2 linked regions of the Gottschalkia purinilytica genome follow. The protein of the gene in region 1 interacts with the protein of each later gene in a pairwise test. Links are inferred from orthologs where the notes say so. Each region holds a gene or a part of one and is shown on either strand. Other genes may lie near its edges.

Region 1 (4,738 bases):
AATTTTTTCGAAATTTTCATCTTATAGTAATATTCATATATTTGATTGTTCTCCACTATAAAGTTATCTCTAAGTTCTATAATTTCCTTACTATTTATATCTATATGTGGATTTTTCATTTCCATTATGTATTCATTAATTTTTTTAAATCCACATTTTTCATAGCATCTTATAGCTCTCTTATTATGTTTTGCAACATCTAGATACATAGTTCTCATTTTCATAACATTAAAATAGTAATCTAACATAGCTAATATAGTATCTGTTCCATAACCCTTATTTATATAGTTATAGTCAAAGGTTATACCCAGTGTTGAGCTTTTATTAAGTTTCTTAATATTTTTTATAGCAACGTATCCTATTATTATTTCATTTTCATTAATAACTATAAAATTCTTAGAAGTTTTTTCAGAAGTTTTTATATCAAACCACTTTTTAACCTCTCTATCATTTAAGTCTGGAAAGTTGTAATCTTCAAAAAGCAAACTTTGATATTTTCCCCAATTTTTCATTTTGAAAACGTGTTCTAGTTTTAAAGGTAGTATTTTTACTCTATGTCCCTTTATAACATCCATCTTTTTCCCCCTTGATATTTTTACATATACTATATTTATGCCCATTAATAATTGCTATAAATTTGTTTATTAATAATAGATATAATTTTATCGTCACTAGTATTTATCTAAAAAATAGTAAATTTAAAATCATATTTATATAAAAATTACTTCATACAATGTATGAAGTAATTTTTAACAAAAGTTCATTATTTTATTTCTTTTTAAGTGAATTTTCTAATATCTTTTCACCAAATTTCTTTCCAAAATCTATGCATTTATCTTTAGTCTCTTCCTTAGGTACAAATACTTCTTTAAATCCATTCATATCTACCTTAAGTTTAAGACTTTTTAATACATTTTCAATGATGCCTACAGCTTCTCCACTCCATCCATAAGATCCAAATGCTCCTCCTGGTTTACCTCTATTTGTAACAGGATTTATAACACTAAACATTTTATATACAGGTAAGAGAGTATTTTGATTTATAGTTGTTGATCCTATTAGTATTCCCTCACTCTTTTCTACTTTTTCTTCAAGATCACTTAGGTCTATACTTTCGATATCTACAACTTCTACATCTACATCTCCTGCTTCTTTTATACCTTCTGCTATATATTTTGCTATCTTACCTGTATTTCCATAGGCAGACACGTATGCCACAAGTGCCATTGGTCTTTGTGGTTTCAGACTAATAGCTTCTTCTGCTAAAGTCTTTGATAGTTCAACATATTTTCTCCAGTTATCTCTTAATACAGGTCCATGACCAGGACATATAATGTCTATATCTAAATCTTTTATTTTATCTATAGCTTTTAACATATAGCTACTATAAGGCTTTAATATAACATTAAAGTAATATCTAAAAGCATCATCAAAATCTCCAACTAAATCATCAAATATTCTCTCGTCGCAATAATGACAACCAAATGAGTCACAAGTAAATAATATTTTATCTTCTTCTAAAAAAGTATACATACTATCAGGCCAATGTAAGAATGGAGCTGATATGAATCTTAATGTTTTATTTCCTAAATCTAACGTATCCCCATCTTTAACTACAATATGTTTAAATTCACTATTTAACATGTCTTTTAAAAACCTTATTCCTGGTACAGTTGATACTATAGTAGCATTTGGTGCTAATTCTAATAAATATTTAAGGTTGCTTGCATGATCTGGTTCTGTATGATTCAATATTATATATTCTATTTCTTCTGGATCTACTACTTTCTTTATTTTTTCTATATAATCATCTCTATAAGTTTCTTTAGCTGTTTCTATTATAGTTTTCTTATCTGCATCTATAAAGTATGAATTATAAGTTGTTCCATACTTTGTTTCCATAACTACATCAAACACAGTTAAAGTTGGATCAAGTATACCTATCCACTTAATTCCTTCTTTAACATCTAATATCTTATCATTTCTCATTTTTTGCCTCCTACTGCTTTAAAGTATTTATATGAAATAAGGACAATAGCTTACTACTCTTGTCTATATTTTTCCATATTCAAAAACTTAGTATATTGCCCCATAAATACTAACTCTACAGTTCCAATAGGCCCATTACGATGTTTTGCTATTATAACTTCTCCTATGTTCTTCTTTTCTGTATCAGGGTTATAATATTCATCCCTATAAAGAAATACTACTATATCAGCATCCTGTTCTATGGCTCCAGATTCACGTAAGTCTGATAGTATAGGTCTATGATCAGATCTTAATTCTGGAGCACGTGAAAGCTGAGATAATGCTACCACAGGGCAATCCATTTCTTTAGCAAGTCCCTTTAATCCCCTAGATATATTTGATATCTCTTGTTGTCTATTTTCTGTTCTTCCATCTCCAGACATTAGCTGTAAGTAATCTATCATAACTAAGTCTAGTCCTTTTTCTATTTTTAATTTTCTACACTTTGCTTTTAGTTCCATTAAAGTTATTCCTGGTGTATCATCTATATATATTTTAGCTTGAGCTAAAGGTCCCATTGCACTTACTAATTTAGGCCATTCATTTTCATCTAAATTTCCATTTATTATTTTCTGAAGTTCAACATGAGATTCTGCACTTAGCATACGTTGAACTAGCTGGTCTTTAGACATCTCAAGACTAAATATAGCAACTGACCCATTTCCTTTTAACGCAGCATTTAAAGCTAAATTTAAAGAAAAAGCAGTTTTACCCATAGCTGGTCTTGCTGCTACTAATATTAAATCTGACTTTTGTAATCCTGATGTTTTACCATCTAGATCCACAAATCCTGTAGTAAGTCCAGTTATTCCACCTTTATTTTGAGATAATTGCTCTATTTTAGTAAAGCTTTCTAATAACACACTTCTTATAGGCTCTAGTCCTTCTTGATTCCTTTTTTGTGTTATATCAAATATTTTCTTTTCTGCTAAATCTATTATCTGATTAATATCTTCATCTGCTTTGTAGCCCTTACTTATAATTTCATTTGAAGCTTTTATTAGTTTTCTAAGTATAGATTTTTCTTCTACTATCTCACAGTAATATTTAATATTAGCAGTAGTAGAAACACCTTCTGATAGAGTCGCTAGATATACTGTACCTCCAATTGCCTCAAGGGTATCTCTTCTCTTTAATTCTTCTGATAAAGTTATCAAATCAACTGGCTCGTCCTTTGTAAATATATCTATAATAGATTCATATATTTCTTTATGAGCTTCTTTATAGAAATCATCAGGTTTTAATATTTCTGTCCCAGTTACTATTGCTTCTCTATCTAAGATCATAGATCCTAATACTGACTGTTCAGCTTCTATACTGTGTGGAGGTATTTTACCTAAAGTTTCAATATCTGTTTCTGTTGACAATTATAGCACCTCCCAAATTTTAAAATATACCGAACATAGAAATACAAGATACTGTAGCTTAATACTATTATTATATAAAGCATAAGGTATCTTGTACACTCTTTAAAGTATATTTATATTATTTCCACATATGGTATAATTAAACTTTCCAAAAATACTCTATCTAAAACTTTAATCAATATTATTGTTCAGTAACATGAATCTTTAACTTAGCTAATACTGATGGACATACTTTTACCTCTGCAATTGTTGTACCTGCTGTTTTAATATTTCCACCTTCTATATCAATTTTCCTTTTATCTACTTTTATATTATGTTGTTTTTGTAGTTGTTCTGCAATATCTTTAGTTGTTATAGAACCAAATAACTTACCATTATCTCCAACTTTAGTTTTTATTTCTACTTTAACATTTGATATTTTCTCTGCTAGTGCTTTAGCTTCTTTTAAATCTTCTTCTTCTTTGAATTTTTGAGATTCTTTTTTATCTTTTAGTTCTTTTAAATTAGAACTAGTAGCTTCTACCGCTAAATTTCTAGGAAATAAAAAGTTTCTAGCATAACCATCTTTAGAATTCACTACATCTCCTTTTTTACCTAATCCCTTAACATCTTGTAATAAAATAACCTTCATTACTCATCACCTTCCTTAAGATATTCTATTATAGCTTCTTCTAACATGTTCTCAGCTTCATCTAGGCTAATATCTTTAAGTTGAGCTCCAGCAGAAGTCATATGACCTCCACCACCAAGCTTTTCTAATATAAGCTGTACACTTAATTCTCCTAAAGATCTTCCACTTATATGAATTTTATCATCTAAAATACATAATACAAAGGATGCTATTATTCCTTCTATATTTAATAATTCATCTGCTGATTGAGCAGCTATGAGTATTGAACTATTAGTATCTTTATCTAGCCTAGAAATAGCTATTTTATCTTTTATTATATTAGCATTTCTTATAACTTCTGCTCTTAATTTGAAGTCCTCTAGATCATCCCTAAAGAGTTGTCTGACTTCAGTTGTATCAGCTCCTGCTCTACGTAAAAATGAAGCAGCTTCAAATGTTCTTACTCCAGTCTTTAATGCAAAGTTCTTAGTATCTAAATTAATTCCTGCAAGCAATGCCTCTGCTTCAAATTTCGTTATATCAATTTTATCATTTATATAATATAATATCTCAGTAACTAATTCACATGTTGAGGAAGCATATGGCTCTAAATAGATTAATACAGGTTCTTCTATAAATTCAGCTCCTCTTCTATGATGATCTATTACTACAACTTGTTCTATTATTTCTAATAATTGAGGAGCTTCTGTATTTTGGGGTCTATGGGTATCAA
Region 2 (4,728 bases), on another replicon or contig:
GTAAACATCCTCCTAATGGATTTACATTATATTGTTTATATAATTCAAGTGTTTTTTCATTTAAAGTCTGAGGATCATTCTTATATTTTTTCTGTAATTCCTGTAGCTTTGGTTGTACAACTTGAAGATTTTTCATAGATTTGGCTTGTTTAATGTTGAGTGGTAATAATAGTAACTTAAATATAATTGTAGCTACAATTATAGCAACAGCATAAGCCGATAAATACTTAAAGTCTAAGCCTATACTTACAGATGTATCATATACAAATTTAAGTAAAAGACCTAGTGGTTTTGCAAATAAATCTATCATTCGGTAGCCCCCTCTCTATTTTAAAGGATCATGTCCTCCTGGGTTAAATGGGTTACACTTTAAAATTCTTTTTAGGCTCATAAAACCGCCTTTTATTATTCCATATTTATTTATAGCCTGAATAGAGTATTCAGAACACGTAGGATAAAATCTACAAGATTTTGGTTTCATAGGAGAAATAAATCTTTGATAAAACTTTATAATAGCCACAGCTATAGTTCTCATACTATTAGTCCTTTTTTAATAATCCAGATATTTTGACAAGATGTAATACAGCACTCTCTACTGCTTTATAGTCTATATCTTTAGCATTTGCCCTAGATAAAAAAATCATATCATACCCTTGTCCTATCTTGTTTTGGTTAAGTCTATATGCCTCTCTTAACCTTCTCTTAAATTTACTTCTAACTACACTATTTCCTAATTTTTTAGTAGTGGCAAATCCCACTCTATTATAAGATAAGTCATTTTTAACAAAAAAAAGAACCAAGTATTTATTTGCAAATGATTTCCCTGTGTCGTACACTCTCCTAAACTCTCTATTACTCTTCAATCTTTGTTTCTTTTCCATTTTTAGAATACTCCTTTTAAGAAACCCTTAAATTGAATAAAAAGGCCACATTAATGCGGCCTTATGCTGACAATTTTTTTCTGCCTTTTTTTCTACGTTTTCTTAAGATTTCTCTTCCTGATACTGTTCTCATTCTTTTTCTGAAACCATGTTCTCTACTTCTTTGTCTTTTTTTAGGTTGATAAGTTCTTTTCACTTAAAGTACACCTCCTTCAATTATCAGTGTTTATATATTAAAAAACACCCGTACTATCGATTTAATTATACTTAGACATATATCTGATTATATTAGTAACACCATCTAATGTCAAGAAATTATATATAAAATATATATAAAAAATGTAATTAATATGTATTTCTTTATATGTTAATATTTTTTTCAACAATATGTTATCTATGTGGATATCTTTTATAATACTGTTGATAATTATATTTTTTTCTGTTATTATAATATGGCAATGTGGATTATTTATTAACAGCAATATTTTTATCAACATTCTGTGGATAATGTTGTGTATAACTTTTAATAATATTAATAATATTTTGTATAATCTTCCTAATTAACGCTATTATTTATTCACATTTCATATTTTACTATGGTTGTGAATAATTACATATTATTGTATTTGTACATATCTTTCTAATTTTTATCCACATATTTTTTGTTCTCTATGTTAATATTATTATTTAAAAAATTATTTGATTTTATTATATTATATTGTGGATAAATCTGTATATAAGTATTTAAAAAAATTAATCTGTCTATAATTTTTTAAATAGATAGGAGGGAAAAAGATGGGTTTGAATTTAGATGAAATTTGGATAAGTTCTCTCAAACTCATAAAAAGTGAACTAACTGATGTAAGTTTTAACACTTGGCTTAAGACAATTGAACCTATAACTATAAATGATAATAATATAGTCTTAGGTGCTCCTAATGAATTTACCAAAGGAATCTTGGAAGCTAGATATTTAACTTTGATAAAAAATGCATTAAAACAAGTATCTGGTACGGATTTTGAAGTGAGCTTCTTAATTCCTGGTGAAGAGATATCTAGTGACGTTGAACAACCTAGTAGTAATCCAATTAATGATATCAATTCATCAAGATCTCAGTTAAATCCAAAGTATACTTTTGATACTTTCGTTATTGGTAATAGCAATAGGTTTGCTCATGCCGCTTCTTTAGCAGTTGCAGAAGCTCCTGCAATGGCTTATAATCCATTATTTATATATGGAGGAGTTGGACTAGGTAAAACCCATCTAATGCATGCCATAGGACATTATATATTAAATCAAAACCCTAAAGCCAGTGTAGTATATGTATCGTCAGAAAAGTTCACCAATGAGCTTATAAACTCAATTAGAGATGACAGAAACGTAGAATTTAGAAACAAATATAGAAATGTAGATGTACTACTAGTGGATGATATACAATTCATAGCAGGAAAAGAGCGTACTCAAGAAGAGTTTTTCCATACTTTCAACGCTCTACATGAGGCCAATAAGCAAATTATTATTTCAAGTGATAGACCTCCTAAGGAAATTCCTACTTTAGAAGACAGGCTAAGATCGAGATTTGAGTGGGGACTTATAGCAGATATCCAACCACCTGATCTAGAAACTAGAATTGCTATATTAAGAAAAAAAGCTAAAGTAGAGAACATAGACGTTCCAAATGATGTGACTCTATATATAGCAAGTAGAATTCAATCAAACATTAGGGAACTAGAAGGAGCTCTCATTAGAGTAGTAGCTTATTCTTCTCTTACTAATAGAGAAGTTACTGTAGACTTAGCAACTGAAGCTTTAAAAGATATAATATCTAACACGAAACCTAAAGAGATAAATGTAAAGTTAATAAAAGAAGTAGTAAGTAATAATATGGGTGTAAAAATAGAAGATTTCAACTCTAAAAAAAGGACAAGGGCTATTTCCTATCCTAGACAAATAGCTATGTATCTATGTAGAGAGTTAACTGATTTATCCCTTCCTAAGATAGGTGAAGAATTTGGAGGCAGGGACCATACTACTGTTATACATGCTTACGAAAAAATTTCTAATAATATAGAAAAAAGCTCTGAATTAAAATCAAGAATAGAAGAATTGACTAAAGAAATCACAGGAAATTAATTAACAACCCTATGTTGATAAGTAGTTGATACTTTGTTTATATATTTTTCTTTTTTTCTTCTAGCTTAATTGTGTGGATAATTGTATAATATATATGAACATGTTATTAACACCTTTAACATGTTGTATTTTGTGCTACTTGATAACTTATCCACATATAAACAGGTACTATTACTATTACTACTAAGTTTAGTTAATATATTTATAGAAAAAACAGCGAAGGAGGTTATCCACAGTTGAAATTTACTATAGATCAAAACGAACTTTCAAAATGTGTTAATATAGTTCAAAAAGGAATTTCATCAAAGACAACATTACCTATATTGAATGGTATTTTAATATATGCAAAAAATGATAAATTAACTTTAACTGGTACGGATTTAGAGATAGGTATAGAAACTTCTATAGATTGTAATATAGAGGAAGAAGGAAGTATTGTTATAACATCAAGAATATTTGGAGATATAATAAGAAAATTACCTAACTTACCAATAAATATAGAAGTAGATGAAAAGAATAATGTTCATATAACTTGTGGATTATCTAAGTTTAATATAGTTGGGCAACCATCTTTAGAATATCCACAGCTTCCTCAAATAGATAATAAAAATTCTTTTGAAGTTCCAAAAGATTTATTAAAAAATATGATTAGACAAACAATATTTGCAACGGCACAAGATGAAACTAGACCAATACTAACAGGAGCACTTTTAGAAATAAATAATGAAAATGCAGCTCTAGTAGCATTAGATGGATATAGACTTGCTTTAAAAAATGCTTCGGTTAACTATAAAGAAGAAATAAAAGTTGTAATACCGAGTAAAACATTAAATGAAGTAAATAAAATATTAGATGATGATGATTCTGATATAGAAATATCGTGTACGGATAATCATATTATATTTAATTTAGGAAATACTGTTATAACTTCAAGACTGTTAGAAGGACAATTTTTAAATTATAAAGATATTATAAGAAATGAATATAAATCTAGAGTAAAGGTAAAAACTAAGTCTATACAAGAAAGTATAGAAAGAGCATCTTTACTTGCTAGAGAAGGTAAAAATAACTTAGTTAAATTTGATGTATCAGACGATAAACTTGTAATAACTTCAAACTCAGAGATAGGTGATGTTTATGAAGAGATACCTATAGAGCTAGAAGGAAATGTTATACAAATAGCATTTAACTCAAAATATATACTAGATGGAATAAGAGTTATAGATAGTGAAGAGATAATACTTAATTTAGTAAGTAATGTTAACCCTTGTATCATAAAACCTGTAGAGGACGAAAGCTATACTTACTTAATATTACCAGTAAGATTAGCTTAATATATAAAATATATAAAAAAAACCTTAAACTTTTAAGCGTCATTAATTTTTTTATTTAAAACCAACCAACACTTTTATCTTTATTCGTTTTAGACACCTATTTGTTAGGTGTCTATTATATTTAAGGAGGAATAAAAAATGCAAGAAATTAAAATAAATACTAAATTTATAAAGCTAGACCAATTTTTAAAATTTGCTGGTATATCACAAACAGGTGGAGAAAGTAAATTTATAATAAAGAATGGTGATGTAAAAGTAAATGGAGAGGTTACTTTTGAAAGAGGGAAGAAGATAAGAAAAGGAGATATAGTGGAAGTTGCTGATCAAGATACATTTACTATAAAATAGTTTTTATGCTATGAAATTAAAAAATTGTATTG

Evidence for each region.
Region 2: the proteins of dnaB (region 1) and dnaA interact in binary tests that used the Escherichia coli proteins (3 or more experiments, as listed by UniProt). The link is inferred for Gottschalkia purinilytica from one-to-one orthologs.

The regions. Positions count from the first base shown.
Region 1 is NZ_LGSS01000023.1:13,714-18,451, reverse strand. Bases 1,220-4,147 are described here. They hold dnaB (replicative DNA helicase), read right to left. Parts: upstream 3,396-4,147; coding sequence 2,043-3,395; downstream 1,220-2,042. Other genes in these bases: CLPU_RS15220 (DHH family phosphoesterase), read right to left, coding at 4,026-4,147; rplI (50S ribosomal protein L9), read right to left, coding at 3,577-4,026; CLPU_RS15235 (FprA family A-type flavoprotein), read right to left, coding at 1,220-1,989. Also shown: CLPU_RS15240 (GNAT family N-acetyltransferase), read right to left, coding at 1-575; more of CLPU_RS15235, read right to left, coding at 769-1,219; more of CLPU_RS15220, read right to left, coding at 4,148-4,738. UniProt on the Escherichia coli protein: The main replicative DNA helicase, it participates in initiation and elongation during chromosome replication. Travels ahead of the DNA replisome, separating dsDNA into templates for DNA synthesis.
Region 2 is NZ_LGSS01000019.1:33,165-37,892, forward strand. The notes cover bases 928-3,845. They hold dnaA (chromosomal replication initiator protein DnaA), read left to right. Parts: upstream 928-1,676; coding sequence 1,677-3,014; downstream 3,015-3,845. Other genes in these bases: rpmH (50S ribosomal protein L34), read right to left, coding at 943-1,077; dnaN (DNA polymerase III subunit beta), read left to right, coding at 3,251-3,845. Also shown: CLPU_RS14415 (YidC/Oxa1 family membrane protein insertase), read right to left, coding at 1-310; membrane protein insertion efficiency factor YidD, read right to left, coding at 326-535; rnpA (ribonuclease P protein component), read right to left, coding at 540-881; more of dnaN, read left to right, coding at 3,846-4,348; CLPU_RS14445 (RNA-binding S4 domain-containing protein), read left to right, coding at 4,487-4,696. UniProt on the Escherichia coli protein: Plays an essential in the initiation and regulation of chromosomal replication. Binds in an ATP-dependent fashion to the origin of replication (oriC) to initiate formation of the DNA replication initiation complex once per cell cycle.